DNA from 4 places in the Modestobacter sp. VKM Ac-2983 genome. Region 1 is predicted to be linked to each of the others. Evidence: riboswitches for the same ligand, from Rfam matches in the RefSeq annotation. Region 1 holds a riboswitch; each other region holds the start of a gene.
What was found. Region 1 has a riboswitch for cyclic di-AMP ahead of O2W18_RS07350 (C40 family peptidase). Riboswitches for the same ligand answer to the same signal wherever they lie in the genome.

Region 1 (7,603 bases):
GTGCCGCGGGTGAACGCGGCCCGGATGGAGTCGATCCTGGCGCTGCTGCCCGAGCCCGGTGCGGAGTTCCTGTGGCCGGCGACGTCGGACCGGACCCCGCCGGACCTGGCGTCGTGGACGACGTTCCGGCGGCAGGCATCGAGCACCGACCGGGCGTTGGAGCACGTGCCGCCGGAGGAGATCGGCAACGCGATGGTGGCGCTGTGCCGGTCGGTGGCCGGGATGACCCGCGACGACCTGTTCCAGCAGACGCTGGCGGTGTTCGGGCACCGCCGCCGACACCCGGTGCTGATGCCGCTGCTGGAGGTGGCGCTCGCGCGGGCCGTGCGCGCCGGCCGGATCACCCGGCAGGGCGCCGGTCAGTGGCTCACCGCGGTGGCCGAGGGCGATGCGGACCTGCAGGCGGTTCCCACCCCGCCTGTCCCGGTCAGCGCCGCGGTGCCGGAAGGCCTCGACCAGCCCGTCGCCGGGTGATCTGATCCGGCGGTTCGTCCATCCACCCACGGGGAGATCACCTTGCTGAGTCCACGACGCATCACCTACGTCTGCGCGGCCACGGCCCTGACCGGGGTGCTGACCGCCGGCCCGGCCCTCGCGGCGGGGACGGTGACGATCACCCCAGCCGAGACGGCGGTCGAGGGCGCGGACTGGTGGTTCAGCAACGCCCACCGCGGCGAGAACGACCCGGCGGCGACCCCGACCACCGGGGAGGGCGGCATCGCCGAGGCACCGGCGGGCAGTGGCTTCGGCAACTCCGCCTACCGGCTGGCGCTGGACGCGGCATCGGAGAAGGCCCGGCTGATGACCGGCCTGCTCGACGGGCGGCCGCTGTCGGACCTGGCCGGGGTCACCTACTCGTCGTACAAGACGGGGCTGCCGGGCTACGGCCCGTCGATCAACGTGGAGATCGACCCGGCGGGCCCGGACGACTTCGCCACCGTGGTCTGGGAGGCGAACAAGGCCGGGTTCACCATCGCCGAGGGGCAATGGCAGGCGTGGGACACCACACAGAGCACCGGCGGGCGCGCCGGGGGCTGGTGGACCCCGAGCATCCAGCCGTTCAGCTCCGCGACGCCCGGCTCGAACGGCACGCCCACGACCCTGGCCACGCTGGTCGAGCACTTCGGTGCGGCAACGACGATCACCGGGTTCGCGGTGAACACCGGGCGGAGCAACGCAGGCCTGGAGGCCTACGTGGACGGCATCGGCATCACGGTGGGCGGCGAGACGACGACGTACGACGTCGAGCCACGGGTGTTCACCAAGGCGGACTGCAAGGACGGCGGCTGGGCCACGGAGTTCGAGCCCGGCCAGTTCGCCAACCAGGGCCAGTGCGTGAGCTCCTTCGCGTCGAAGGCCAAGACCGGCGAGGAGTAAGGCCGGCAAGGCCTACGGCCGGCAAGGAGCAGGGGCCGGCGAGGAGCAGGGGCCGGCAAGGACCAGCGACAGCCTGCGGACCCCGCCGTCCTTCCGACGGCGGGGTCCGCGACGCGCACTCTCACTGCTACAGGGCTGGGCCGATGGGGATCTGGGTGTCGTCGGGGCGGTAGGTGCGCCATCGCCCACCGGGATCCCGCTCCACCCGGAACCCGTGGTGGACCTTCGTGTGGTGCCGTTCGCACAACAACGCTGAGTTCTGCAGCGACGTCTCACCGCCGTGCAGCCAGTGGATCAGGTGGTGGACGTCGCACCACCACGACGGAGCACCGCAGCCGGCGAACACGCAGGACTTGTCCCGCCGTTCGACTGCTTTACGTAGCCCGGGGGTGACCACCCGGTGGTCCCGACCGAGGTCGAGCGGGACGCCGTCGGGGCCCATCACGATCCGGGAGATGCTGCCGTCACAGGCCAGGTAACGGGCCCGCGCCGCGGAGATCGTCGCCCCGAAGCCCATCTCCCCCGCACCGGCACCGGTCGCCGGGTCGACCAGGTCATCCAGGTCGACGCCCACCACCACGTGCGGCTTCACCGTCCGCAAGACCGGCAGGTTCCCCGAGGCCAACTGGTTGTCAGCCAACTGCACGAACGCATCGGCGTCCTGCTGCGACCGCGTCCGCTCATCACCCTTCGGGCGGTCGGCCTGCACGATCGACTCGATCGCCGCCTGCACCTTCTCCCCGCCCACCGCATCCAGCTCCAACCGGCCGGTCACACTCCCATCGGCGTGCTTGACCATCGTGAACCGACGACCCTCCGTCGGGTCCGGCTCCGGACCGTCGGGATCCAGGGCGTTGTCGAAGGCTTGCACCGCAGCCACCAGCGACTCGTGCGGGGACTCCGTGGCCACCTGCGCCCAGACCTGGTCGAAGGCACCCAGGTCGATGCCCTGCTCCTCGGCCCGCGCGACCTCGCGGGGGCCGATCTTCTCCGCCACCACGTTCACCTGCGCGGCCGTGATCTGCCCGCCAGCGAACCCGGCCGCCAAGGCCGGGAAGTGCTCCAGCACCCGTCCGGACCGCACGACCCGGGACGCCTCCGTCTGCGACAACCGTGCATGCCCGATCAACCACGACCGCATCGACTTCAACCCGTCGTACTCCGCAGCCTGCGTCAGCTCTGCGTGCCGCACCGTGCGGGTCAGCTCCGCAGCGACCCGATTGCCGAGCTGCACCAGCAACGTCGTCCGGTCCAACACGGCGCCATCCGTCAACCCATGCAGGTCCTCGGCCGCAAGGGCGTCCAGAGCCGACTGCAACTCGCTCATGACACCTCCCGACCGGTTCGAACGCTTGTACGAATCCTACCGCCGAGCAAGGGCTCCCACAACACGAATCCCCAGGTCAGGCGCTTGTCCACAGATCACCCTGACCCCTTGCCGCGAGCCGGTCCGACACACCAGCGCGCCGCTCGAACTCCACATCGGTCGACGAGCCAGCAGCCCACGCCGGTCTCCCCGGCCCCGACCGGACTCCGACGTCCGGCGTCACGACAACGCCCGACGTCGGCGTGATGCGCCGAGCACGCAGCGTGCACACCCGCCGATGCGGCCCAAATCGATTCCCGGGAGGGGACGGTCGATCCGAGCCGTCGTTGCACGCACCACCCTCCGGCGTTGCCCGACGTCACGTCGGCGAGTCGCCCGAGTCGCCCGGGCGTGTTGCGGCCCCACGGGGTGTCGGAACCGCAACAGGCGGCACTTTGTGACGAATCCATGACGGCCCTACCGTCATCCGCGCCCGCCGGCCCCTGAGTCACCACGCACGGTGACACCGGCGAGCACCGCCGAACCGGGCACCCGCTGCGACGTCGCAGCGAACGCCCGGACCGGGGACCCACCGCAGTTCTGGGGTGAAGTGCGACGGCACGCGAGTGTCGGAGCACCGGGCGAGTTCCCCGCCCGAACCCGTCAGCTAACTCGGTAGGCGGTTGAGGAGAACAAGGAGAACCCGTCGTCCATGACGACCACTCGCACGTCCCCTGCCCGTCGTCCCTCCCGCTCCGGTCGCCGGGCACTGATCGCGCTGTTCGCCAGCGCCGGCGTCGCCCTCACCCCGATGGCCGCCCAGGCCTCCGTCGGTGGCGGTGGCGCGCCCGCCGCAGCACCCGTCGCAGCTGCGGCCGCTCCGGTCGCGGCACCGAACGCAGCTGCCCAGATCATCGTCGACACCGCACTCGCCCAGCAGGGCAAGCCCTACGTGTGGGCCGGCGCCGGTCCCAACGTCTACGACTGCTCCGGGCTGACCCAGTACTCCTACGCGGCCGCCGGCATCACGCTGCCGCACTCCTCCCGCATGCAGTCGACGATGGGCGTCCCGGTGGCCCGCGCCGACCTGCAGCCCGGTGACCTGGTCTTCTTCTACGACCCGGTGGGTCACGTCGGCATCTACATCGGCAACGGGCTGATGGTGCACGCGCCGACCGCAGGGGACGTCGTCCGGACCATCAACGTCGACACCATGTGGGGCTACAACTCCGCGCGTCGTCTGGTCTGACGTCGCCGGGGGTGTTGCGACCCCGTGACGATCGGCGGTGCCTCTTGCCTCGCGCCTCCTCGACCGCGACGTTGGGACGTGCGAGGTAGCGAGTCCCGGCCCCGTACGGCCCGGTCGCCCGCAGGGGCGGCCGACGAACTGCCGGAGGGTGTGGCGCAGTGCCGCGCCACACCCTTCCGCAGCTGGTCAGGGCACCAGACACGAGAGGAACCTCACCGATGCTCACGTTGACCCCCCAGGCAGCAACCGCGATCCGCGGGATCCTCGACCAGTCCGAGACCCCCGAGCAGGGCGGCCTGCGGATCGCCAACGACCCGACCGCCCAGTCGCTCGCGCTGAGCCTGGCCGCCGTGCCGGCCGAGGACGACCAGGTGCTGGACCAGTCCGGCGCCCGGGTGTTCCTGGACGAGAAGGCCGCGACGGTCCTCGACGACAAGGTCCTGGACGCGCAGCCCGACCCGACCGGCAAGGTCCAGTTCGGGATCGCCGAGTCCGGCGTCTGAGCTCCCGGCACGACCGCGTCCGCCCCGTTCCGGTCCGCCGGAGCGGGGCGGACGTCGTCTGCGGCCCCGACGTACGCGAACGCCCCGCTCTCCCGAGGGAGGACGGGGCGTTCGTCGGTCCGGAGGGGTCGGGGGCATGAGCCCGGCCGGCTCCGTGGGGATCAGCCGAGCAGCGGCTCCCCGTCACGGACGAGCTGCCAGTTCTCGACGTAGAAGTCGGCCGGGTCGATCACGCTGCGCTCCTGCGCCCATTCGATGAGCAGCTGACGGATCTCCAGCTGCTCGTTGTAGACCACCGGCGCCGTCGAGACGTGCGGGAAGCCGCCACCGCCGGAGCGCCGGTAGTTGTTCACCGCCACCACGAACCGGGCGTCGTCGGCCACCGACACACCGTCGATCTCCAGCCGGGTGACCCGCTCCCCGACCGGGCGGGAGACGTCCAGGTCGTAGTCGACGCCGGAGAGCACGTCGTAGTTGTAGTCCGGCGTCCCGTCGGCGTTGGTGATCGTCTCGGGGTCGACCTCCCCGGTGGCCGGCACCTGGGTGAAGTAGCTCGCCGACTCCTCCAGGTAGTCCCGCACCTGGGCGCCGGTCATCTCCACCGCCTCCAGGGTGTTGTCGAAGACGTAGAGCCCGGCGATGTCCCGGATGGTGACCTCGCCCTCCGGGAAGACCGCCTCCCGGCTGAACGGTGCGGCGATCGACAGCACCGGCAGGTCGGCCCGCTCGGTGCCCTCGAGCGCGGCGTCGACGGTCTCCGTCTGCACCTGCTGGATGAAGTCGAGGATCGGGGTGTCGGAGTACCGGCTGGTGAGGGTGGTCAGCTCCTCGGTGGAGGTGGCCACGACCTGGTTGACGTAGTCGACCGTCGTCCGGTGCGCCTCATCGGTGACGGCGAGGACGTCGGGGTCCTCCGGGTGGTCCTTGGTGCGCAGCGCGGTGGCCGTGGCGCCCGTGACGTCCCACTGGCCGCGGGTCTTGGTCAGCGCGAAGTCGACCTGGCTGACCGTGCCGCCCCAGCGGTAGGGCTGGGTGAGCAGCACCTCCTCGCCGGTGACCTCGTTGACCACGACCTGGGACGGGGCGTCGCGGTGCGTGTGGCCGACGACCATGGCGTCGATGCCGGGCACCGTGCGGGCGATGACGTCGGACGGGTTCTCCGTGCCCACGGCGGGGTCGTCGTAGGAGGACGTCCCGCCGACGCCGGCGTGCGCGAGGACGACGACGACGTCGGCCTGCTCGGCCACGATCGGCACCCACTCCTGCGCCGTCTCGACCATGTCGCGGAACTCGACCTGGCCCTCGACGTTGTTGCGGTCCCAGATCGCCGAACCGGGCGTGGTCAGGCCGAGGATGCCGACGGTGACCGGCTTCGCGCCGCGGACCTTCATCTCCCGCAGCGTGTACGGCGGCAGGTACGGCTCGCCGGTGGCGGCGTCGACGACGTTGGCGCCCAGCACCGGGTGGTCGACGTCGTCGACGTAGCCGGCGAGGGTGTCCAGGCCGTAGTTGAACTCGTGGTTGCCGACGACCTGCGCGTCGTAGCCGATGACGTCGAAGGCCGCCGCCATCGGGTGCTCGGCCTCCGGCGGCTGCTGCGCGGCCAGGTAGGTGAGCGGCGTGCCCTGCAGGAAGTCGCCGTTGTCGACGACGAAGACGCTGTCCGCGCCCTTCTCCGCGCGCACCGAGTCGACCACGGAGGAGACCCGGGCCAGGCCCGTCGCGTCCCCGGAGCGCTCGGTGTACGGCGCGTCGCGGAAGTAGTCCCAGTCCTGCACGCGGCCGTGCAGGTCGGTGGTGGCCAGCATGGTCAGCTCGAGGCTCTGCGCCTTGCCGTGCCCGCCGCCGTGACCCTTGCCGTGCCCGTGGCCGTGCCCGTGCCCGTGGCCCTTCTCGTGACCGCCCGGGCCCGCTGCCGCGGGGGTCACCGCCCCGAAGCTCATCGCCAGCACCGCTGCCGCGACCGTCACCGTCGTCCGTCTGCGCACTCGATCTCCCCCAGCTCGTCAGCCGCCCCCTGGGCCGGCCGTCCGGTTGCCGGGCCAAGGTAGCGAGGGATGCCGACAAGTCGACTCGGAGCACGAGCTGTTCATCCAGCGGCCGCCCCCGGGAGCGGCCCGAGCGGTTCGACGTCCAGGCGCCGACCCGAGCTAGGACCAGACCAGCGTGCCGTCGTCGAGGTCGGCGGCCGGCAGCAGCTCCCGCTCGGCGGCGTAGTCGTGCCGGTGCGTCCACGGCTCCCGGTCGCCCTGCTTGGGCATGAGGTGCAGCGAGCGGGCCAGGTACCCGGGGTTGAAGTTGGCCGGGTCGACCCACGGCCCCAGCGGCATGTCGGCGTCCTCCGGCCGCAGTCGCGGCACCACCGTCGTCGCCCCCCGCTCGTCCATGTGCGCGAGCAACCGGCACACGAAGTCGCTGATCAGGTCGGCGCGCAGCGTCCAGCTGTGCCGGAAGTAGCCGAACACGTAGGCCAGGTTGGGCAGGCCGGTGAACATCAGCCCGCGGTAGGTGACGGTCTGTGCGACGTCGACCGGCTCGTCGTCCACGGTGAAGGCGATGCCGCCGAAGACGCTGAGGTCGAAGCCGGTGGCGGTGACGACGACGTCGGCCGCCAGCTCCTCCCCCGAGGTGAGCCGGATCCCGGTCTCGGTGAACGTCTCGATCGTGTCGGTCACGACGGAGGCCGTGCCCTCGCGCATCGCGGTGAACAGGTCGCCGTCGGGGAGGAGGGCGATCCGCTGCTGCCACGGCCGGTACGCCGGGTTGAAGTGCTTGTCGATGTCCACGTCCGGCGGCAAGTGGGGGCGCATCGACTCGATGAGGAACTCGCGCGCGAGGTCCGGGGACTCGGCCGAGATCCGGGCGAGCTCGTCGACCTCCGCGATGTAGGCCCGCCGCAGGATCTCGTGCGTCCACTCCTCCGGGACGTCGAGTGCGCGCAGCGTCGTCGCCAGCTCGTGGGTCTTGGGCCGGGCGTAGAAGAAGGTCGGCGAGCGCTGCAGCATCGTCACGTGCGCGGCGGTCTCGGCGATCGCCGGGACGAGCGTCGCCGCCGTCGCGCCCGAGCCGATCACCACCACCCGCTTGCCGGCGAGATCGAGGTCGTCCGGCCACGTCTGCGGGTGGACGACCTGCCCCTGGAACCGCTCGGTGCCCGGCCACTGGGGC
Region 2 (7,603 bases), 880 kb from region 1:
CCCAGGTCAGTGCCGCGCCGAGCAGGTGCGGACGACGGCGAGGGGTGGGAGGCCGTGGATGCTCTGGTAGATGCCCAGTGCGCTCTGTGCCAGGAAGACGCCTGTCAGGGCGATGACTCGGTGCCGTGCGAGGTCGTCGCCCGGGCGGGTGGCCATGACCGCGCACGCGACAACCAGCGCCAAGACGAGGACGGGCAGGGTGCCGTGGGCGACGGCCAGCAGGGTCCAGTTCAGGGGGATGCGGTGCACCGCGGTCGTAGCTGATGGCCGTGGAGGTCAGTAGGAGCATCGCGGCCAGGAAGTGCGCGGCCACGACGTAGGGGTTGAGGCCGGTCCACACCGTGATGCCGCCGACGACGGCGTTGACCAGCACCACGAGCAGCTGCGCCCAGGCGCTCCACCACAACGTCGGCTGGCGCACACCCGGGACTGCCGCGACTTCAGTTGACACTCGTTCTGCGGTGGAACTCAGAGTCACGGACGGTTGTAGCCGTCGTGGTGCTCGAGGAGTCGCCTCAACAGGAAGCTGAGTTGCTCTCGCTCGTTGGCGGACAGCGGAGTGAGGAGTCTCGTCTGCGCGGATCCGACCAGAGCATCGAGCCCAGCGAGGGTGGTCTCCCCGTCGGGTGTGAGCTGGAGTGAGTTGCGGCGGCGGTCGCTGGGGTCGGCTGACCGAGCGGCGAGGCCCTCGGTCTCGAGCTCGTTGAGGGCCTTGACCAGGTCCCCGCGGTCAACACCGAGCCGGCGGCTGAGCTCGGCCTGGCTGATGGGACCGAACTCCTCCAACCCGGCGAGGATTGCGTAACGCAACCGCATGCCAGGTCGGTCCGCTGCCTCCGCAACCAGTCGGTTGGCCCTGCTGGCCACCTGATTGAGCAGCCATGACGGAGTGGCCCACAGCCGCTGAGACGGCGGGTGCGGAGATGAGTGCTCGCCGTCCAGTTCCACGTCACCATCCTATCGGACCGTTGGACATCCCACGACGGATGTTGTTGGATGTCCAACATAGGACGTCCAACGGATGAGGTGAGTATGGCCGCGCAACAGGCTGAGGTACGGGGAACCGACGCGCAGATCCCTGGGCGGGTTTGGCGGTTGGCTGTGGTCCTGGCCTTCGGCGGAGTGCTCGCTGGACTCGATGCCTCGATCGTCAACGTTGGGCTGGCTGCGATCGGTGCCGACCTGGGTGTCTCCCTGTCGGCTGCGCAGTGGGTCCAGAGCGGCTACCTGCTCGCGCTGGCGGCGGCGCTGCCGGTCTGTGGGTGGGTGAGCCGGCGGGTGGGTCCCGGGAGGCTGTGGCTGTGGTCCCTCGCGGGTTTCACGGTGGCGTCTGGGTTGTGCGCGCTGGCACCGACGGTCGAGGTTCTCGTGGCCCTCCGAGTTCTGCAGGGACTGGCCGGAGGACTCCTGGTCCCTGCCGGCATGACGGTCCTCGGTCAGGTGGCCGGTCCGGCTCGCATGGGTCGGGTCATGGCCACCACAAGCGTTCCCGCGATCTTGGCTCCCGCGGTCGGCCCGGTCGTCGGGGCACTCCTGCTCTCGCACCTGTCGTGGCAATGGCTGTTCCTGGTCAACCTGCCCGTCGGTGCGCTGGGGCTCCTGCTGGGTCTACGCGTGGTGCCGCGCGGGGACCGAGCACCGGGGGACCGTCTGGACGTACCCGGGTTGGTCCTGGTGGTCCTGGGCCTGCCGCTGCTCACCTACGGCATCACGGAACTCACCGAGCAGCAGCAGATCTCGACTGCCCCCGTGACCGCCGCGGCCCTGGGCTTGCTCGCGCTGATCGGGTTCCTCGCCCGGTCCCGCGCCACCCCATCGCCGCTGTCGGACCTGGGCCTGTTCGCCAACCGGGTCTACCGCGCTGCCGCGTTCGAGGTGTTCTTCAACGGTGCAGCCCTGTTCGGCGGGCTGATCGTCATGCCCCTGTACTTCCTGGTGTTGCTGGGCCGCGACATCGTCGACACGGGCCTGCTCCTGATCGCTTTCAGCGTCGGCGCCGCCGCGATGTTCCCGGTCGCCGGGTGGCTCACCGACCGGTTCGGTGGAGGTCGCATCACGGTTGTCGGGCTGCTGATCACCGCAGCGACCACACTGCCCTTCGCGCTGATGCCGGTCGGCATGGACATCGTGACCGTTCAACTGCTCCAGGTGCTGCGCGGTATCGGTCTGGCCCTGAGCGGCATGCCGGCGGTCTCCTCCGCCCTCGCCACCGTCCGAGCCCACCAGATGCCTGATGCCAGTGCGCAGATCAACGTGCTCTCCCGCGTCGGAGCAGCCATCGGCAGCGCCATCTTCATCGCCATCCTCACCAGCGGTCTGACTGAAAACGCCACAGGAGCGGCCGCCTCCGGCGCCTTCCGCACCACCTTCTGGTGGCTGACAGCAGTCACCACAGTTGCACTCGTCGGCGCGGCATGGCTGACCTACGAACAGCGACAAGCCGGCGCAACCGTCCCGAGAACCGCCCGACCTGAGGAGTCCACGGCATGACACGTATCGCCATCATCGTCGGCAGTACCCGACCAGGCCGAAAGTCCGCCGCTGTCGCCCAATGGGTGCACGCCGCCGCCCGCACGCGCGAGGACGCCGAATTCGAGATCGTTGACCTGGCCGACCACCCACTGCCACACCTGGACGAACCCGTCGTCGCCGCCATGACCAGCACCTACGCCCAGCCCCACACCCGCCGGTGGGCCGAGACGATCGCCACCTACGACGGCTTCGTCATCGTGACCCCTGAGTACAACCACTCCATGCCCGGCGTCCTCAAGAACGCGTTGGACTACCTCTACACCGAGTGGCAGGACAAGGCGGCCGGCTTCGTCGGCTACGGCACCCACGGCGGCACCCGAGCCGTCGAACAACTCCGCCTGGTCATGGGAGAGCTCCACGTCGCCGACGTCCGATCGCAGGTCGCCCTCTCGCTGTTCACCGACTTCCCCGATGGCTGCGTGGCGCCCGCTGGGCATCACGAAGCCGCACTCAAGGCAACTCTCGACCAGGTGGTCAGATGGGCCGACGCGCTCACGCCGCTGCGTCGCGGAGCCCGGTGACCCTGCACCGTCGGTCCTCATCGGCCCGCAAACGGTCGAGTATCGGGCCGTCCGTTAACGGGGGCGGTCTCAATGGGTCTGTGCAACAGCCTCGTTGAATGCTTCGGCGGGAGTCTTCCAGCCCAGGGTTTGTCGGGGTCGGCCGTTGAGGCGTGCGGCGATGGCGTCGAGGTCGTCGTGGGTGAAGGTGCGCAGGTCACTGCCCTTGGGCAGGTATTGGCGCAGGAGTCCGTTGGTGTTCTCGTTGCTGCCTCGCTGCCAGGGGCTCTTGGGGTCGCAAAAGTAGACGGTGACCCCGGTGGCGACGGTGAACTGGGCGTGCTCGGCCATCTTGTCCCGCCCCGGGTCTGATGGAGGCTCTCAATCCACGTGAGGATGAGAGTCATGGCGGCACCGAGGAAGTACCCTGTCCCGCCCCGGGTCTGATGGAGGCTCTCAATCCACGTGAGGATGAGAGGCATGGCGGCACCGAGGAAGTACCCCGACGAGCTGCGGGAGCGGGCGATCCGGTTGGCGGTCGATGCGCGGCGTGACCCGGCCACGCGGAGCGGGGCGTTGAAGCGGATCGGCGATCAGCTGGGGATCAACCCCGAGACGCTGCGCAACTGGGTCACCCAGGCCGAGATCGACGGAGCTGCGCCGGGCGAACGCGATCCTGAAGAGCGCGTCGGCTTTCTTCGCGGCGGAGCTCGACCGCCCACAGCGGTGATCGTCGAGTTCATCGACGCCCACCGGGATGAGCACGGGGTCGAGCCGATCTGTCAGCAGCTGCAGATCGCCCCGAGCACCTACTACGCCGCGAAGACCCGGGCGCCCTCGGTGCGGTCGGTGACCGACGCGGCCACCACCGCGGTGATCGCGGCCGTGCACGCCGACAACTTCGGTGTCTACGGTGCCCGCAAGGTCCACGCGCAGCTGCGCCGGCAGGGCCACGCCGTGGCTCGGTGCACGGTGGAGCGGCTGATGCGTGCGGCCGGGCTGCGCGGCATCACGCGGGCGAAGGGACCGCGGACCACGATCCCCGGCTCGGGACCGGACACCCGCCCGGACCTGGTCGAACGCGCGTTCACCGCGACCGGCCCGGACCAGCTGTGGGTCGCCGACATCACCTACTGCCGGACCTTCTCCGGCTGGGTCTACGCCGCCTTCGTCACCGACGTCTACTCCCGCCGGGTGGTCGGCTGGCAGCTGTCCCGCTCGCTGCGCACCGACCTCGCGCTCGACGCCCTGGAGATGGGCCTCTGGACCCGCCGCCGAGCCGGCCGGGACCTCGGCGGGCTGGTCCATCACTCGGACAAAGGCGTGCAGTACGTCGCGGTGCGCTACACCCAACGCCTGGCCGAGGCCGGCGCCGTGGCCTCTGTCGGCTCCACCGGCGACAGCTACGACAACGCCCTCGCCGAGGCGTTCAACTCCCTCTTCGAGGCCGAGCTCGTCCGCAACCGCGGCCCCTGGAAGGGCATCGACGACCTTGAGATCGCCACCGCGGAGTACATCGACTGGTTCAACCACCGACGCCTGCACGGCGAGATCGGCCTGATCCCACCGGCCGAGCTCGAGGACGACTTCTACCGGCACAACCTCGCGGCGACTACCGTCGCCGCGTCAGTTCCGAGCCTCCACTGAACCCGGGGCGGGACAGTACGGATGGGGCGCCGCCCGGTCCCGGCGATGACCTGGAGGTGCTAGGGGGGTGACTCGCGCTCCTTGCCGTCCACCACCTTCGGGCTGCTGATCTGTCGAGGCGCATCAAGGCCGGTCCGGCGTCCGCCTGTAACGCCTTCGCACACGCACTGGCCCGCGAGGGTGCGGCTGGCCACGATGGTTGGCTGGTGTTACGGGATTGTGACGAGCATCGGGGTTCGTTGTAGCGTCACGGCCGGTCCGCCCGAGCCCCGATCTCGCCCAGAGGTCCTCGCGCGGACCCCGTCGAACTGCTGCCGCTCACGCGGTGGCAGACCGGGGACCCATCGTTCCCTTGGGGTGAATCTCGCCTGGCCAGTGGGCCGCCGCGAGTAGGGCTGTCTCCGGCCCGAACCCGTCAGCTAACTCGGTAGACGGTGAGGGAGAACGGAGCTCGCCACGTTGGCGACACCGCACGACACCGTCTTGCAGCACCATGTCCACTCACGCCGCCGCGCCCGATGGCGCGCCGCGTTCACCGCGCCGACGCTGGCCGCCGGTGCTGCCCTGCTGCTGGTCCTCACCGGTCCGGCAGCCCACGCCGCACATGGGCCCCCGCCGGCCCCGGCAGGCCGACCCGGACTCGCGGAGGCCGAGGCTGCGCTTGCCAGCATCGAGAAGTCGGTGGTCACGGCAGAGGAGACCTTGCAACGGCTCACGGTGGAAGCGGAGGCGGTCGCCGATCGGAGCCTGGTCGCCCAGGCCGAGCTGGTCCGAGCACGACAGGAGGCCGATGCCCGGGTGGCCGAGCTGACGGCTGCGCAGGCGGCAGTCGGGCAGACGCAAGACGACGTCGTCGCGCTGGCCCGGCAGAGCTACATGGGCGCTGACGCCTACGGCAGTGCGTCGGCCTTCTTCGCTGCAGGCAGCCCCGAGGAGGTCCTCCAACGAGCCGCCACGCTGGAGATCCTGGGTGATGACCGGGGCGAGCAACTGGACGAGCTCGAGGTCGTCCAGCGCCAGCAGCAGGCGGCTACGGAGGCAGCGAAGGCCGCCGTGGGTGCCCGCGACACGGCCGCCGCATCCGCCGCCGAGGCCGAACGGGTCGCCAACGAGGAGCTCGCTGCGGCGCAGCAGACCTACGACGCCGCTGTGAGGGACAGGGCCGCGGTGGAGCAGCAGTTGCAGGAGGCGCAGGAGCGGGTGGTCACCCTTGGCGGCGATGCTGCTGCGGGGCCGGTGGAGCAGCAGGCCGGCAGCGATGTCGCTGCGGTACCGACCGAGCAACAGAGCAGTGGAGATGTCGATGCACTCCTTGCGGAGCGGCTGGACGATGCGGCTTCCCGGGGAGGTGAGCGGTCTGCTGCCGGCGCTGGCATTCCGACGTCGGGGCGGGTGACCTCCTGTTATGGCGCCCGCTGGGGGACCATGCACTACGGCGTGGACATCGCCGCCCCGATCGGCACCCCCATCTATGCACCCGAAGCCGGCGTGGTGCTTCAGGCCGGCCCCGTATCCGGCTTCGGGCTGGCCGTCTACCTGCAGCATGCGGACGGCTCGATCACCCTCTACGGGCACATCGACAGCTACTCGGTCGACGCGGGACAGCAGGTGTCCGCTGGGCAGCAGATCGCGCTGGTGGGCAACACGGGTCAGTCCACCGGTCCGCACCTGCACTTCGAAGTGCATCAGGGTGGGCTCTACCAGGACCGCAGCAACCCGGTTCCGTGGCTGGCCGCGCGGGGCATGTCGTTGGGCGGGAGCTGCGGCTGACCCCGACAGGCCTCAGAGCTCGTTCGGTGACCCCGCTGGGCGGTCAGTGCCGCCGAGCAGTCGCTGGAGTGGGCACTTCGCGCCGTGGTGCGGTCATGATCAGCGTGGGGAGGGGCCCGGGTGTCACTCCAAGGGGCCGACAGCCGTCTCGGGCGCGCCAGCCGGGCCGTCGTACCGTCGTGTGGGGGAGGTGGTCTTGGTGGCACGGCTCTGGGCGGCGCTGTTGCTGTTGGCCGCCGTCTTCGCCGTGCACGGGATGCAATGTGTGGCCGCGGGCCCGGTCTTTGAGCACGGGTCCACGTCGCTCGGTGTGGCTGCCCCGGTCGGTGTGCCGGCAGGGTCCGTCCATGTGGGCCACGTCGCCGATGCGATGCCAGACCACGGGCACGCCGCAGCCACACCCGGGGGAGCAGATGCCGACGTCACCGGGTCCAGCGGCCCGCTGGCCCCGTGGCACGACGCGCACCTCTTGGCGGTGTGTCTCGTCGTTCTGCTCGCGGGGCTGACGGTCCTCGGGGCCGTGGTGCTCCGGCGAGGCGGGGCGGTCCCACCTGTCCGCGGCTCACCCACACCTTCCCGCTGGCCCACCGGGTGGTCCAGGCAACCCCGACCACCCACTCTCTCCGCACTCTGTCTTCTACGGATCTAGGCCGAAGCGCGGCACCCCGACAGCTCCCGCTGTCCCGGGGTCCTGCACGCGTGCCCACATCCCCCAGACAGGAGACCCAGCATGACCCGCACCAGCATTCGCCTCGTCCGCCTCACCGGTGGACTGATGGCCGCCGTCGTCGTCCTGGCCGGCTGCTCGGACACCGAGCAGACCCCCGCCACCGGTGGCAGCGCGGCCGACGACAGCTCCGCTGATCAGAGCGCGGAGTTCAACGACGTCGATGTCGCGTTCGCACAGGAGATGATCCCGCACCACGAGGGCGCGCTCATGATGTCCGCGGTCGCCATCGACCGCGCCTCCGATCCCAGGGTCGTGGACCTGGCCGAGCGCATCGAAGCAGGTCAGGACCCCGAGATCGACCTCATGACCGGCTGGCTCGAGGAGTGGGACCAGCCGCTCGACGAGTCCGGCCACATGGGAGCCATGGATCACGGGTCTGGGGACATGGGGGGCATGGACGGCGGCATGGGCATGGGCATGGAGC
Region 3 (7,603 bases), on a different contig from region 1:
CAGCGCGAGCACGTCGCCCACCTGCACTCCTATCTCACTCGCTACGAGCTGGTCACCTGGACCTCGGGCAACGTCTCCGAGCGGGTCCCCGGCGAGGACCTGTTCGTCATCAAGGGCAGCGGCGTCGAGTACGACGAGCTGACCTGGGAGGGCATCACCGTCTGCGACCTGGACGGCAACGCCGTCGACGGCGTCAAGGCGCCGTCCTCGGACACCGACGCGCACGCCTACGTCTACCGGAACATGCCCGAGGTCAACGGCCAGGTGCACACGCACAGCACCTACGCCGCGGCCTGGGCGGCCCGGCACGAGGAGATCCCCTGCGTGCTCACGGCGATGGCCGACGAGTTCGGCGGGCCCATCCCGGTCGGGCCGTTCGCGCTCATCGGCGACGACTCCATCGGCCAGGGCATCGTCGAGACCCTGCAGGGGCACCGCTCGCCGGCGGTGCTGATGAAGAACCACGGCGTCTTCACCATCGGGGCCTCGGCGAAGGCCGCGGTCAAGGCCGCCGTCATGACCGAGGACGTCGCCCGCACGGTGCACCTCTCCCGGCAGCTCGGTGAGCCGGTCCCGATCGCGCAGGCGGACATCGACTCGCTGTACGCGCGCTACCAGAACGTCTACGGACAACGATGAGCACGAAGGAGCAGCAGGTGGCATTCGAGGGTTCGGAGATCTGGTTCCTCACCGGCAGCCAGGGGCTGTACGGCGAGGAGACCCTCCAGCAGGTCGCCGAGCAGTCGCAGCAGGTCGCCGCGATGCTGGACGGCGCCGACGCCGTGCCGGTCCGGGTGGTCTGGAAGCCGGTGCTCACCGACGCCGGCGCGATCCGCCGGATGATGGGGGAGGCGAACGAGGACCCGAACTGCCTCGGCGTCATCACCTGGATGCACACCTTCTCCCCGGCGAAGATGTGGATCTCCGGGCTGGACGCGCTGCGCAAGCCACTGCTCCACCTGCACACCCAGGCCGACGCCGCCCTGCCGTGGGCGACGATCGACATGGACTTCATGAACCTCAACCAGGCCGCCCACGGCGACCGGGAGTACGGGTTCATGCTGACCCGGTTGCGCACCCCGCGGACCACCGTCTCCGGGTACGCGGGCAACTCCCGGGTGCAGGCCCGGGTGGGCTCCTGGGCCCGCGCCGCCGCCGGTGCCGCTGCCGCCCGCGGCCTGAAGCTGGCCCGGTTCGGCGACAACATGCGGAACGTCGCGGTCACCGAGGGCGACAAGGTCGAGGCGGAGATCCGCTTCGGCATGTCGGTCAACACCTGGGGCGTCAACGACCTGGTCGCGGTCGTCGAGCGGGTGCCCGAGTCGGCCGTCGACGCGGTCGTCGCCGAGTACGGCGACCTCTACGAGATGGACGCCGACCTGCGTCCCGGCGGCGACCGGCACCACAGCGTCCGCTACCAGGCCCGGATCGAGGTGGCCTTGCGCTCGTTCCTGGAGGACGGCGGCTTCGGCGCCTTCACCACCAACTTCGAGGACCTCGGCGGCCTGCGGCAGCTCCCCGGCCTGGCCGTGCAGCGGCTGATGGCCGACGGCTACGGCTTCGGCGGCGAGGGCGACTGGAAGACCTCCGCGCTGCTGCGGGTGCTCAAGGTCGCGGCCCAGGGCCTGCCCGGTGGCACCTCCTTCATGGAGGACTACACCTACGACCTGGCCTCGGAGACCCCGAAGATCCTGGGCGCGCACATGCTCGAGGTGTGCCCGACGATCGCCGGGGACAAGCCGCGGCTGGAGGTGCACCCGCTCGGCATCGGCGGCCGCGAGGACCCGGCCCGGCTGGTGTTCACCGCAGCCCCCGCCGCCGGCATCACGCTGGGCTGGTGCGACCTGGGCGACCGGTTCCGCTGGGTGGCCAACGAGATCGACGTCGTCGACCCGTCCGAGCCGCTGCCGAACCTGCCGGTCGCCCGGGCGGTCTGGGAACCCCGGCCGGACTTCGAGACGGCGACCGAGGGCTGGCTGACGGCCGGCGGGCCGCACCACACGGTGCTGTCGACCCAGCTGGGAGCCGAGGAGCTGACCGACCTGGCCGAGGTCTTCGACACCGAGCTGGTGCTCATCGACGCCGACACCACCCGGCGCAGCCTGGCCAAGGAGCTGCGCTGGAGCGCCGCCTACCACCGGCTCAACCAGCGCCTCTGAACGCCTGACGCGCGACGCCCCGCCCGGTTCTGCGGGCGGGGCGTCGTCGTCTCACCCGTAGTTCCGGGCGACGCCGTCGAGCAGCGCGGTGAACGCCTCGGCGGCGGTGACCTCGCCGTCCTGGTCGGCCGTGGCGTCGAGCACCCAGGTGCCCTTGCCGCGGGCGTCGGGGACGGCCAGCTGGAACGACGCCTGGTCGACCGAGCTGCACCGGATCAGCACGCCGCCGTCGACCACGTCGGCCCGGGGGCAGGGGGTCGGATCGCCCTGGGGCACCCAGTCGAACGCATCGCGGGCGACGTCGGCGGGCGTCGTCCCGTCGCCCAGGAAGCCCACGCGCACCGTGAACGGGTAGTCGATGGTGTCGTACAGCAGCGGTACTGGCGCCCAGGTGCACGCGCCGGGCAGCGTGCCGGTCCAGTAGCTCATCCGGGACCCCAGAGCAGCGGAGAGGCCGTCGGACAGCACCGGACAGGTGGAGAGGTCGTCCGCGGTGTCCCGGCCCGGGTACGGCTTGGGCTCCGGCAGCCACCGGTCCCACTCGGTGGGCGAGGGGAACGCCAGGGACGGCGGCAGGGCGTCGACCACCCGGTCCAGGTCGGCCTGCGCCTCGGCGGTCAGCCGTGCCTTCTCCGCCGCGGACACCGCCGGGATCGGTTCCTTGCCGTAGGCCTCGGTCGCACCGCCGGTGACCGGGCTGTCGTCGGGCACCGGTGTCCCGGACGGCGTGGATTCTCCGGGCGGCGGCGGCGTCGGTGCCGTGGCCGGCGCCGACGACGTGACCGTCGGCCGCGCGGTGCCCCCGGGGAGCGGTGCGGAGGACGGTGGGCCGACGGCGACCACGCCTCCGACGGCCACCGCGGCCACGCCGACGGCGACCGCCGTCAACGTCCGCCGGGTCCGGCGCCGGTGGCGCCAGCGGGCCACCGCGTCGGCGGCATCGCCGCCTCCGCCGGCGGTCAGCTCGTCGGCCAGACCGTGCAGCCGGCCCGCGAGGTCGCGCTCGTGGGGGTTCACGCGTGCCTCCGGGTGGTCCGTGCCGGGTCGGGGGACGGTTCGGGGGAGGGGTGGAAGGACGGCCCGGGGGAACGGTCCAGGACGGTGCGCAGCACGGCGAGGCCGCGGGAGACGTGCTTGCCTACCGTGCTCACCGAGCAGCCCATCAGGCGTGCGGTGTCGGCCTCGCTGAGGTCGTCGAGGTGGCGCAGCACCACCGCGGTGCGCACCCGCGGGCTCAGCTCGCGCAGCGCGGTGCGCAGCTCGTCGGCCTCGGCGTGCAGCGCCTGCAGGTCCACCCGGTCCGGGGAGTCGGGGAACCACTCGACCACCTGTTCGGTGTTGCTGAGCCGGCGCAGCCAGCTCAGGTGGCCGTTGACCAGCATCTTGCGCACGTAGGCGACGGGGTCGTCGGCGCGGCGGACCGTGCTCCACCGGCCGTACGCGCGGGCCAGCGCGGTCTGCAGCAGGTCCTCGCCGCGGCCGCGGTCACCGGTCAGCAGCACGGCGGTGCGCAGCAGCCGTGGGCCGTGCGCACCGACGAAGTCGGTGAACTCCTCGTCCTGCTCCTTCGCCACCGCATCCCTTCCGCTGGTCCCACTGAGGAGACGCATCGGCAGTCCGGCTGGCCCCCAGGTCCCCCGGTCACGATCCGGTAACGGCTCAGCGGGCGCGGTGAGTGGGCCTCTGGCAGGGGCCGGAGGATCTCGTCCGGAACGGACGACGCCCCGGCCGGTTGCCCGGCCGGGGCGTCGTCGTGCCGATGGTCCGGTCGGCCCGGATCACCGGTGCGGGCCGGTCAGCGCGTGACCGCGCCGACCGACCCGTCGCGCTCGTGGATCAGTACCAGTTGTTGGCCTGGGAGTGCGCCCACGCGGCGCACGGGGTGCCGTAGCGGTCGCTGATGTAACCCAGACCCCAGGTGATCTGGGTCGCCGGGTTGGTGCGCCAGTCCGGGCCGGCCGAGGCCATCTTCGAGCCGGGCAGCGCCTGCGGGATGCCGTAGGCGCTGGAGTTCGGGTTGTCGGCCGTGGGGTTCCAGTTGCTCTCCTTGGTCCACAGGCTGTCCAGGCAGGTGAACTCGCCGGCCCCCCAGCCGCGCTCGGCCACCATGGTCCGGCCGATGCTGCGGGGGTCACCGGTGGCGGTCCGGTCGGCGCTGCGGCTGGCGGCCTGCTGGGCCGGCCGGCTGGGCGCCGGGGCCGCGGGTGCTGCCCCGCCGCCGAGGGTGAGGGCCTGCCCGACGCGGAGCACGTTCGGGTTGCCGCCGATGGTGTCGCGATTGGCGGCGTAGATGCTCTGCCAGGTGGTGCCGTGCGCCGCGGCGATCTTGCTCAGCGTGTCGCCGGCGCGGACGACGTAGCTGCCGGAGGCCGCTGCCGGTGCGGCCGCCGGTGCAGCCGCGGGGGCCGAGCCGCCGCCGATGGAGAGCACCTGGCCGACGCGCAGCACGTTCGGGTTGCCGCCGATGGTGCCCTGGTTGGCCGCGTAGACGGTCTGCCAGGTCGTGCCGTGGCTGCTGGCCAGCTTGCTGAGGGTGTCCCCGGGGCTGACGGTGTGGCTGCCGGTGTGGGCCTGGGCGGGCGCGATGACCCCGAAGGACATCGCTGCAGCTGCCGCGACGACCATGGCCGGGCGCGCCGCGGAAGCGAAGGCGGATCGCCCGGAGGAGCGGTCGCGCCGTGCCGTGAAGCGATTGAGCATGGGTGTGTGTGCCTCTCGCCGCCTGCGGAGTTAGCTGTCGGGTTCGGGCGAGAGCTGCCCGGCCGCGTGCTGCGGCTTCACCCCAAGGCCCGGAGGCCTGGTCTTGCGAGGTGGGTCCCCCGCGCCTGCCCGTGGTCTCGTGACGTCCGGGCCGACGGTGGGCAGGTTCGGCGGTGTCGTCGTCCGGAGCCCGCCGTGTGGCGGACGGACCAACGGTAGGCAGGCCGTCGGCCGGCGGAGCCGGTCGGCGGTGAGCTTTCCCGGGCTCCCCGACGCGGTCAGCACGAGCTGTGACGGATCATGGACGCGCCGTGGACTGGTGCCCCCGGGTCGTTTCCCGACGCAACGGCATGTGGTCCGCTGCACCGGGGCCGGGGCTGGGGGCTCAGCGGCCGGTGAGCACGACCGGCAGGTCCTGGAGCCCGCGGATGACGAACTCCGGGCGGCGTCGGGCCGGGCGGGCCAGCTCCAGCCGGGAGGTGCGGCTCAGCAGCGCACCGAAGGAGGCCTGCAGCTCGACCCGCGCCAGCGGGGCGCCGATGCAGAAGTGCACCCCCGCGCCGAAGGAGATGTGCGGGTTGTCGGTGCGCCCCACGTCGAGGGTGTCGGGGTCGGTGAAGACGGCCGGGTCCCGGTTCGCGCTGCCCAGCAGGGCGGCGACCTTCTGCCCCTGGGCGACGGTCACCCCGCCGATCTCGACGTCGGAGGTGGCGGTGCGCTCGAACAGCTGCAGCGGCGAGTCGAAGCGCATCAGCTCCTCGATCGCCGTCGGGAGCAGGTCCGGGTCCGCGCGCAGCCGATCCAGCTGGTCCGGGTGCTCCAGCAGCGCCAGCAGGCCGTTGCCGCTCACGTTGACCGTCGCCTCGTGCCCGGCGTTGAGCAGCAGGATGCAGGTGGTGACCAGCTCGTCCTCGGTGAGCCGGTCGCCCTCGGAGTCGCGCACCGTGACCAGGTGGGTGAGCAGGTCCTCCCCCGGGGCGGTCCGCCGCTCGGCGGCCAGCTCGCGGAGGTAGGCGACGAACTCGGCGGCGGCCCGCTCGGCGTCGGCCTCGACCTCCGTCGTCCGGCCGTACTCGTACATCTTGACGATGGCGTTCGACCACGGGCGCAGCAGCGGCCGGTCGGCTGCCGGCACGCCCAGCAGCTCGGCGATGACGGCGACCGGCAGCTCCTCCGCCATCCCGGACAGCACGTCGACGCCGGTGTCCCCGGCGGAGCGCTCGACGAGGGAGTCGACGAGGGAGTCGGCCAGCTCCTGCACCCAGGGTCGCAGCCGCTCGACGTGTCCGCGGGCGAACGCGGCGCTGATCAGCCGGCGCAGCCGGGTGTGGGTGGGCGGCTCCATCTCCAGGATCGCGTTGCGGTGGATCAGGTTGAAGCTCTCGAACCGCTCCGCCGGCGCCTTGTCCGACCAGATCCGGCCCAGCCGCCGGTCCCGCAGGACGGCGTTGGCCTCGGCGTGGCCGAGGGCCAGCCACATGCCCTGCTGCTCGTTCCACTGCACCGGCGCCGCGGCGCGGGCCACGGCGAAGGCCGGGTAGGGGTCGGCGACCAGAACGGGGTCGGTCAGGTCGAGCGGAGCAGGGGCCGGCGTCACCGGCAGCAGCGTACTGAGGGGAGCGGCGCGGCACGGCAGTGCGGGCGGCCCCCTCGCAGGGTCCCGCCGCGAGCGTGCGAGGGGCGGGGGGCGAGGGGGTCCTTTGACTACCCTCGCATGCATGGCCCGCACTACGACCCGCCGTCCCGCCGCCCCGGCTGCGACAGCCGGTGAGACCAACCCGAAGGCGCCCTGCCCCTGCGGCTCCGGCCGCCGCTACAAGCACTGCCACGGCTCCGGCTACGGCCAGCCGGTGCTCCGCCCGTTCGAGGGCCTGCCCGGCGAGGTCGACTGGGTGGCGCTGCGCGAGCTCGTGCCGGCCGCCACCGCGAAGCTGACCACCACGGACGGCCGGTCGGTCACGCTGGCCAGCGTCCTGCCCGGCGGCACCCCCGCCCTGGTGCGCGCCAACGGGGAGATCCTGCTCGGCGTCCAGCTGCAGACCTCCTCCGACGACGTCAGCCGCGACCTCGGCACCGCGCTCGCCGCCGCGCTCGAGGCCCCGGCCGGCGCTCCCGTCGACCCGGGCCCGATCGGTGCCGCCGGCTCGGCCGGGCCGCGGCTGCAGGAGCTGCTGGACCTCTCGGCGCCGTTCGAGGTCACCGTGCACGACGACTTCGGCTTCTGGCTCGAGGGCGCCGACGTCGACGCGACCGCCCGGGCCAGCCTGCAGCAGGCCAACGAGATGGTGATGCCCACGGTGCGGCTGGCCGGCCTGGAGGCCGCGTACTGGTGCCGGCCGACCACCGAGCGCGGGCACGTGCGCTGGGTGCGCCCCGAGCCGGAGGAGGCGCTGCTGGACGCCCTCGCCCGGCTCGGCGCGGCCGAGCAGCTCAGTCTGGGGGACGGCACCCGCTACGCCGGTGCCTTCCGTGCGCTGGGCCTCGCCGTCCCGGTGTGGGACGTGCCGGGTGAGGTGCCGGGCGCCGAGTGGGCAGGTCCCTCAGCGGAGCTGCACTCCCGGCTGGAGGCCGCGCTGGCGGTCACCGAGCCGCTGAACGCCGACGAGCGTCGGGCCCGCGCCGGGCTGCTGTCCCGTCAGGTCACCCTGCGCTGAGCCGAGGGCCCGTCCCCCTCGCCGACTGCGGCGAGGGGGACGGGCCAGGCCTACCGTGGGGGCCGCACAGCGGAGTTGAGAGAGGACTGA
Region 4 (7,603 bases), 410 kb from region 1:
CCGATGGGATGGGTCAGCTGGTGGCGGACCTGCCGATGCCGGTGGCCGCGGCCTGCCGAGAGACGGTCGACGGTTATGCGCGGATGGCGAAGGCCGAGGGTGATGAGCGGCCGATCGGGCAGCTGCGTACCCAGGTGATGGCCGACCTGATCCTGCGGCCCTGGGACACCAGCCGGGAGCCGGTCACCGCCCATCTGACGGTCCTGACCCCGCTGCCGGCGCTGCACCCCCACCCCTTCGACGGCTCCACCCCGCCGGGTGAGGGCCACGGCACGCCCGAGGGAGGCCACCGGGCGCCGGACGAGAACCACGGGCCGGGCGAGGGTCTCCACGCGTCGGGCGAGGGTCACGAATCGGGCGAGGATCTCCTCGCACCGGGTGGGGGTCACGCGGCGGGCGCGGGCGGGCTCCCGGCGTGCGATGACCGGGATGCTGCGACGGTGGACGGGGCGCCGATCACCGCCGGGCAGCTCCGGGAGCTCCTGGCGCAGCTGGATGCGATCTGCCCCGGTGGGCTACAGGCCCCGACCGGGGGCACGCTGGGCATCGACCTGACCGACCCGGACACCGGGGCGCTGCGGGCGACGGTGACCCGCCCGGAACTGGAGCGGCTGGCCCGCCGCGGCTGCCCCGCTCATCCCGACCGGGACTGCGGGTGCGGGGTGCTGGACCGGCCACCGCCGATCGACCGCTACACCCCGACCCCGGCCCAGCAGCGGTACGTGCGGGCCCGGGACCGGACCTGCCGACATCCCGGCTGCCGTCGACCGGCCGCGCGCACCGACCTGGACCACGTCTGCGCCCACCGCGACGGCGGGGCCACCGACTGCACCAACTTGTGCTGCTTGTGCCGGCGACACCACCGGCTGAAGACCCACGCACCCAGGTGGCGGTTCGTCATGACTGACGACGGCGCCCTGTCGGTCACCACCCCCTCCGGCGTCACCCGGACCACCCGACCACCCGGCCTCCACCTGCCCAGCCACCGAACACCGAGCTCCCGAACACAGAGCTCCCGAACACCCGGCCGCCAGCCACCGGGCCTCCGGCTGTCCGCCACCGGACAGCTGACCGGAGGCGGGAGCCCACCCGACCCGGACGACCCGCCGCCTTTCTGAGTCCCTACGGGCCGCCTTCCTGAGTCCCTACGGCTTGTGGCCGCCGCGCTTTCTGAGGCCCCATGGCCTGTGGCCCCTGCTTCCTGAGGCCCATGGCGTGGGGCCGCCCCGGCATAGGGGAAGCCGCGTCGACTTCCTCGACAGCGTGCGAGAGGAGGTCGCCCGGCGGGTCCACCCGGGTACCAGATCGGCGTGCGGACGTGACCTCTGATGCGGGTGTGACACGAGTGTCCAGAGAGCAAGAACGGCAGCTCAGGGCCGCCCGTGAGCCCTGTTCGAGTCACAGCGAGCGCACAACGGGCCGATAAGCACATCGTGATCCGTCACCACCTCGCAGCGAGCTCGCCGCGGAGCCCTCAGTGGTTCGACCCGGCGCACCAGGCCGACATCCTCGCGGCCTTCGACAGTCAGGTCGCCGCCGGGCTGCACGATCGGAAGCCGCACAGCCCGCGACCGGAACGGGTCCGCGAACTGGGCCAGCTCGCTGCAGCGAGTGCGCTCCCGGCCCGGGCGGCGCTGCTCCGCTGGGGAGCGCTGCCGGCCTCTGTCCGCGCGCACCTGCTCACCAGCTGGTACGGCAGTCAGGTCGCCAGGAGCTCCGCCGCCTGACTTGCTCGGCGGCCAGCACCGGCCGCCGGCATGGCCGGACAGACCCCTCGGCGCAGTGGCTGCCCAGGCACGGTCGGTCACCTGCCGCTGCGGCCGAGGATCTCATCGGGGGACGGTCAGTCCCAGGGCTCGCCGCAGGCGGCGCAGCGACCCGTGGGCAGCCGCTCGGTCAGCCGGCCGCACACCGGGCAGACCCGGTCGAGCCAGCACGCCGGGTCACCACCTTCCGGCTCCGGCTGCGCCGGCTGCTCCTGCTCCTGGGTCACGGTGGCCGTCAGTCCTCGTCGGGGGGGCGCGAACCGGGCCAGGGCGTCGATCGACGGGCACGTGTAGTACGCCCCGCTCAGCGGGGTCAGGAAGCCGGTCAGCCCGTCGCGCACCCCGTCTGTAGCCCCGGCCATCCGGCGGAGCATCTCGGTGAGGCGCCACTGGTCGCGGGCGAACCCGACGAACGCCGTCCCGTGGTCGGTGACCCCGCCGTAGGCGACGTTGCGCCGGAAGATCTGCTTCTCCTCGCCGTCCACCTCGACGGTGGTGCGGGCGACGTGCGCGCTCGGCAGCATCACGTCGTCGGGCAGCTCGACGCTGTCCGGCTTGGTCCGGCCCATCATCATCTCCTGGCCGTGCATCCCCAGGGACTCCCAGGCGGCGCTGTCGTGCCGCCACACCTGATAGAGCACGATGCTCGCCCCCGCACCCGGCTCGCCGGCAGGCACGGCCGCGACCTCCGCGGCGGTCAGCAGCGAGGGGTTCTCCGTGCCGTCGATGAAGCCGGTCAGGTCCCGGTCGTGCCGGTACAGCCAGCCGGTGACCTCTGCGGCCACCCGGGCGACGCCGGCCAGGGCGGCCAGCACGGCCCGGGCGTTGTCGAAGACCGCGGTGCGATCGCCCCCGGCGACCCAGATCCAGGCGTCGTGCTGGGTCGCCGGCATCCGGTAACGGCCGGCGCCGACGAGGTCCTCGGTCCAGCTGGCGGCGTCCGCCGGGGCGTCGTCCGGGGCGACGGCGGCCCACAGCTCCGGCCGGAAGCCGACCACGAGGTTCACCCCACCGGTGGAGGAGAGCGGACCGGTGAGCCCGGCCACCCCGCGGACCAGGTCCTCCGCGGAGCAGCCGGGCTCCAGGTCGAGCTCCAGGTAGCAGTGCTCAGGGGTGCCGAGGGCGAAGATGCCCGGCTGCGTCGTCACGACGCCCACCCTGCCCGATCGGGCCTCAGCTGGTCGGCGGCTCGTCCTTGCCGGCCTCCTCGAGCGCGTCGGCCTCCTCCTTGGTCTTGTGCACCGCCTTGTCGGCGTGCTCCGGCGGGCCGTAGACCGTGTAGAGCACCAGCGGGTTCACCCCGGTGTTGAGGAAGTTGTGCTTCTTGCCGGCGGGGACGACGACGAGGTCACCCTGGGCGACGTTCTTCTTCTGCCCGCCGACGACGGCCTGGCCGGTGCCGCTGACGAAGGTGAGGATCTGGTCGATCTCCTCGTGCACCTCCTCGCCGATCTCCCCACCCGGCGGGATCGTCATGATCACCAGCTGGGTGTGCTCGCCGGTCCAGAGCACCCGACGGAAGTCGGCGCTCTCCTCGGCGACGGTGGCGATGGTGAAGTGCTCCATGGCTGCCGTTCCTCCTCGATCCAGTCGATCCTGCCGGCGCGCGCCGGCTCATGATCAGTGAAGAGCAGAGCGGCCTCCGCCGCGATCCGAAGGCCCCCGGCCCGGACGACACGGGGGAACAGGCCCTCCGACCCTGCCGTCGACCGGCCGGGTGGGGGAGGCTTCCTGGTGCCGGGTACCGGCGGAGCACGAGCACACGAGCACTGGAGGACGGCGTTGACGCAGCAGCCAGCAGACCGGTCGGGGAACGCAGCACTCGCTGCCGAGCGGGACGAGGCGGCCACCGAGCTGGCCGAGGTCGAGGGAGAGGTGTCGACCCGCGCCGCCGTCGAGGGTGGCGTCGTCGTCGGCCACGACGGCTCGGACTGCGCGCAGGAGGCGCTGCAGTGGGCCGCGACGCTGGCCGAGCGCGCCTCCTGGCCGCTGCACGTCGTCCGCGGCTGGCGGATCGCCACCGCCCCGCAGCCGCCGAGCTGGGAGCTCGGCTACGTGCCGCCGATCGGTGAGTACGAGCAGGCGGTGCAGGCCGACCTGGAGGCCGACGTCCGGGCCGCGCTGGGCGCCGAGCGGGCCGGCGAGGTGACCTGCCACGTCGTGCACGCTGCGCCGGTGCGGTCGCTGCTCGAGGCCGCGCAGCACGCCGACCTCCTTGTGGTCGGGGCCCGCGGGCGAGGCGGCTTCGCCGGGCTGCTGCTCGGCTCGGTGAGCGACCAGGTCACCCGGCACGCCCCGTGCCCGGTCACCGTCGTGCGCACCGAGCGCAAGGCCTGACCGGCGTGGCGGTCCAGCACCCCGTGCCACCGGCCTTCCTGCGGGCCCACACCCGGCTGGACCGCCCGTCGCTCGTCCCCGAGGTGCAGCTGCACGTCGCCGACGACGTCGTCGCGCTCTGGGAGGCGATGGAGACCGAGGGCGGCGGAGCCGGCGAGGACCCGCCGTTCTGGGCCGCGGCCTGGCCCGGCGGCCAGGCGCTGGCCCGGCACGTGCTCGACCACCCGGAGCTCGTGGCCGGCCGCCGGGTCCTGGACCTGGGCGCGGGCAGCGGCCTGGTGGCCGTCGCCGCGCTGCTGGCCGGGGCGAGCGGGGTGCTGGCGAGCGACGTCGACCCGTACTCGCACACCGCGGTCGGGCTGAACGCCGAGGTCAACGGGGTGGCCGGGATCGAGGTCGTCGGGGACGTCCTGGACGAGGAGCTACCGGACATCGACGTCGTCCTGGCCGGCGACGTCTGTTACGACCGGGAGATGACCGCCCGGGTGCTGCCCTTCCTCGGCGCGGCCTGGCTGCAGGGGGCCACCGTCCTGCTGGGCGACCCCGGACGGGCGTACGTCCCGAAGGAGGGCCTGGTGGCCCAGGCGGAGTACGACGTACCGGACGCCGCCGGGGGAGCGGTGCGCCGGACGACGGTCTGGCGGCTCCCCTGAGGCCCACCGGCACCAGCCGTCCCACTGCTGCTGCCCCGCCCCGCCACCGGATGGGAGACGTGGCACATGGCGACGAAATCCGGCTCCCGGCATTGTCACGCCCAGGCGACGGCCTCTACCGTGGCCAGGTCCGGTCGGACGTCTCGTCCCCACCCGGGGAGCCCGCACCGGATGCCGCCGAATCGCTGCACGCAGCGAACCGGGGACCCACCGCACCACTGGGGTGAATCCCGCCCGGGCAGCCGCCCGGCTGGGTAGGGCGACTTCCCGCCCGAATCCGTCAGCTGACTCGGTAGGCGGCCGCGGAAGACCCACGGAGCCCCTCTCTTCATGTCCCGTCGCACCACCGCGTCCTCGTCCGACGAGCAGCTGCCCGCCACCGAGGTGCTCCCCGCGCTCTCGACCGGCGCCGATGACGCCCCGGTGGCCCGGCGGGCTCGTCGTCAGCCCCCGGGGGGCCTCCGTCGGCCCACGCTGTACGTCGGCGTCGCCGCCGCCGGGGCGATCCTGGTCAACGTCCTCGTCGGCGGTGAGCCCGGCACGCGGGCCGAGGCCGCCGTCGAGCCCGCGAGCGTCGTCGCCCAGCTGGACCTGAGCTCGCAGCAGACCGGGACCGCCCTCGTCGACGGCCCCCTGGCCGACCGGCTCGGCCAGCTCGCCGCCAACCGCAGCGAGCGCGAGGCCGCCCAGGCCGCCGCCGCGCAGGCGCAGGCGGCCGCCGACCAGGCCGTGCTCGACGCGCAGGCAGCCGCAGCAGCGCAGGCCGCCGCCGAGGCGCAGGCCGCGGAAGAGGCGCGGATCGCCGCCGAGGCCCAGGCCGCTGCGGAGGCGAAGGCCGCGGAGGAGGCAGCGGCTGCCGCCGCTCGGGCGGCGACCCCGGCCCCGTCCAGCACCACCAGGGCGCCGGCTGCGCCTGCCCCCGTCGCGTCCTCCGGGTCGGGCTCGTTCCAGGACTACGCCCTGGGCAAGCTCGGCGGCGACCAGACGGAGTTCTCCTGCCTGGAGAGCCTGTGGGGCAAGGAGAGCGGCTGGAACCCGAACGCGCAGAACCCGAACAGCACCGCGTACGGCATCCCGCAGTTCCTGGACTCGACCTGGAAGAGCACCGGGATCGCCAAGACCGCGGACGGCTACCGGCAGATCGACGCGGGGCTGATCTACATCACCAACCGCTACGGCTCGCCGTGCGCCGCGTGGTCGCACTCGAAGGCCACCGGCTGGTACTGACCCACCGGCGGTGCGCAGCGAGGCCCGGGTCCGGCCGGACCCGGGCCTCGCTGCGTCCGATGCAGTGCCGAGGTGTCGGGCAGATGGCCCTCCTGTGCACCGGCGGGGGACCATCGGGGAGGATCGAGGGGTTCGACCACCGAGACGAGGAGCGCTGATCCGTGGGCAAGCACCGCGCACCCGAGGGCGCCGCGACGGACTTCGACGCCGCCACCAGCGCCCTGGCCGACGTGACGGGCGACTACACCGTCGACGTCACGCACACCCGGATCGGCGTCCGGGCCCGGCACGCCATGGTGACCACCGTGCGGGGTGCCTTCACCGACTTCTCCGGCACCGCCCACCTGGACACCGCGACGCCGACGGCCAGCAACGTCCGACTGCGGATCGCCACCGCCAGCATCGACACCGGGACGCCGGACCGCGATGCGCACCTGCGCTCGGCCGACTTCCTGGACGTCGAGCAGCACCCCGAGATGGTCTTCGTCTCCACCGCGGTCGAGCAGGTCGACCGGGACGTCTACCGCGTCACCGGCGACCTCACGATCAAGGCGGTCACCCGGCCGGTCTCGATCGACTTCACCCTCACCGGCTCGGCGTTGGACCCGTTCGGCAACATGCGGGTGGGCTTCGAGGGCGCGCTGGCCATCAAGCGCAGCGAGTGGGACCTCACCTGGAACGCGATGCTGGACACCGGTGGCGTGCTGGTCAGTGACCGGATCCAGGTGGAGTTCGACGTCTCGGCGATCAAGGACGCCTGACCGGCGCACTGTGTCCCAGGCCACCCTCGGCCGCTAGGGTGGCACTCAGTGCCACGTAGGGCGCCGGGGGACCGGCCGGCCCCGCGACGGCAACCCCGGTGACGACGGCGTCGCCCGGGACGAGTCGAGCAGCAGGGGGTCCGCAGGTGGCGAACGCGTGGTTCGAGTCGGTGGCGGAGGCGCAGCGCCGGGCGAAGCGGCGGCTGCCCAAGGGGGTCTACGGGGCGCTGGTGGCCGGCTCCGAGCGCGGGCTGACCGCGGCGGACAACCTCGCCGCCTTCACCGAGCTCGGGTTCGCCCCGCACACCGCCGGGCTGAGCAACGAACGGCAGCTGGCCACCACGATCATGGGCCAGCCGGTCTCCATGCCGATCATGATCAGCCCCACCGGGGTCCAGGCGGTCGACCCCGAGGGTGAGGTCGCCGTGGCCCGCGCCGCCGCCTCCCGCGGCGTGGCGATGGGCTTGTCCTCCTTCGCCAGCAAGCCGATCGAGGAGGTCGTGGCGGCGAACCCGCAGACCTTCTTCCAGATGTACTGGGTCGGCACCCGCGAGGAGATGCTCGGCCGCATGCAGCGGGCGAAGGCCGCCGGCGCGGTCGGCATGATCGCCACGCTGGACTGGTCCTTCGCCTACGGCCGCGACTGGGGCAGCCCGTTCATCCCGGAGAAGATCGACTTCGAGGCGGCCCGCCGGTACGCCCCGCAGGTGCTGGCCCGGCCGCGGTGGCTGCTCGACTTCGCCCGCACCCGCAAGCTCCCCGACCTCACCGTGCCGAACATGGTGGCGACCCCCGGTGACCCGGCGCCCACGTTCTTCGGGGCCTACGGGCAGTGGATGGGCTCGCCGATGCCCACCTG

Region 2: another riboswitch for cyclic di-AMP. It lies ahead of O2W18_RS11505 (peptidoglycan DD-metalloendopeptidase family protein); the one in region 1 lies ahead of O2W18_RS07350 (C40 family peptidase).
Region 3: another riboswitch for cyclic di-AMP. It lies ahead of O2W18_RS00370 (LysM peptidoglycan-binding domain-containing protein); the one in region 1 lies ahead of O2W18_RS07350 (C40 family peptidase).
Region 4: another riboswitch for cyclic di-AMP. It lies ahead of O2W18_RS09270 (transglycosylase SLT domain-containing protein); the one in region 1 lies ahead of O2W18_RS07350 (C40 family peptidase).

Annotation. Positions count from the first base shown of each region.
Region 1 covers NZ_JAPVBK010000002.1:180,749-188,351, reverse strand. The annotation lists gene O2W18_RS07365 (DUF4011 domain-containing protein) at 1-474, shown strand, start outside; gene O2W18_RS07360 (hypothetical protein) at 517-1,377, shown strand; gene O2W18_RS07355 (HNH endonuclease signature motif containing protein) at 1,505-2,704, opposite strand; cyclic di-AMP (ydaO/yuaA leader) riboswitch at 3,235-3,379, shown strand; gene O2W18_RS07350 (C40 family peptidase) at 3,396-3,932, shown strand; gene O2W18_RS07345 (HesB/IscA family protein) at 4,151-4,435, shown strand; gene O2W18_RS07340 (bifunctional metallophosphatase/5'-nucleotidase) at 4,597-6,405, opposite strand; gene O2W18_RS07335 (flavin-containing monooxygenase) at 6,586-7,603, opposite strand, start outside.
Region 2 covers NZ_JAPVBK010000002.1:1,064,101-1,071,703, reverse strand. The annotation lists gene O2W18_RS11535 (hypothetical protein) at 7-249, opposite strand; gene O2W18_RS11530 (MarR family winged helix-turn-helix transcriptional regulator) at 475-948, opposite strand; gene O2W18_RS11525 (DHA2 family efflux MFS transporter permease subunit) at 1,033-2,490, shown strand; gene O2W18_RS11520 (NADPH-dependent FMN reductase) at 2,487-3,053, shown strand; partial or broken gene O2W18_RS11515 (IS30 family transposase) at 3,123-3,386, opposite strand; gene O2W18_RS11510 (IS3 family transposase) at 3,513-4,679, shown strand; AL1L pseudoknot at 3,723-3,836, shown strand; cyclic di-AMP (ydaO/yuaA leader) riboswitch at 4,981-5,124, shown strand; gene O2W18_RS11505 (peptidoglycan DD-metalloendopeptidase family protein) at 5,139-6,449, shown strand; gene O2W18_RS11500 (DUF305 domain-containing protein) at 7,180-7,603, shown strand, end outside.
Region 3 covers NZ_JAPVBK010000001.1:72,166-79,768, forward strand. The annotation lists gene O2W18_RS00350 (L-ribulose-5-phosphate 4-epimerase) at 1-639, shown strand, start outside; gene araA (L-arabinose isomerase) at 636-2,159, shown strand; gene O2W18_RS00360 (hypothetical protein) at 2,211-3,176, opposite strand; gene O2W18_RS00365 (SigE family RNA polymerase sigma factor) at 3,173-3,733, opposite strand; gene O2W18_RS00370 (LysM peptidoglycan-binding domain-containing protein) at 3,996-4,760, opposite strand; cyclic di-AMP (ydaO/yuaA leader) riboswitch at 4,884-4,982, opposite strand; gene O2W18_RS00375 (cytochrome P450) at 5,245-6,456, opposite strand; gene O2W18_RS00380 (DUF5926 family protein) at 6,578-7,513, shown strand.
Region 4 covers NZ_JAPVBK010000002.1:588,133-595,735, forward strand. The annotation lists gene O2W18_RS09240 (HNH endonuclease signature motif containing protein) at 1-1,118, shown strand, start outside; gene O2W18_RS09245 (hypothetical protein) at 1,434-1,727, shown strand; gene O2W18_RS09250 (Dyp-type peroxidase) at 1,844-2,914, opposite strand; gene O2W18_RS09255 (cupin domain-containing protein) at 2,940-3,332, opposite strand; gene O2W18_RS09260 (universal stress protein) at 3,549-4,103, shown strand; gene O2W18_RS09265 (class I SAM-dependent methyltransferase) at 4,109-4,756, shown strand; cyclic di-AMP (ydaO/yuaA leader) riboswitch at 4,922-5,070, shown strand; gene O2W18_RS09270 (transglycosylase SLT domain-containing protein) at 5,087-5,983, shown strand; gene O2W18_RS09275 (YceI family protein) at 6,145-6,744, shown strand; gene mftD (pre-mycofactocin synthase MftD) at 6,891-7,603, shown strand, end outside.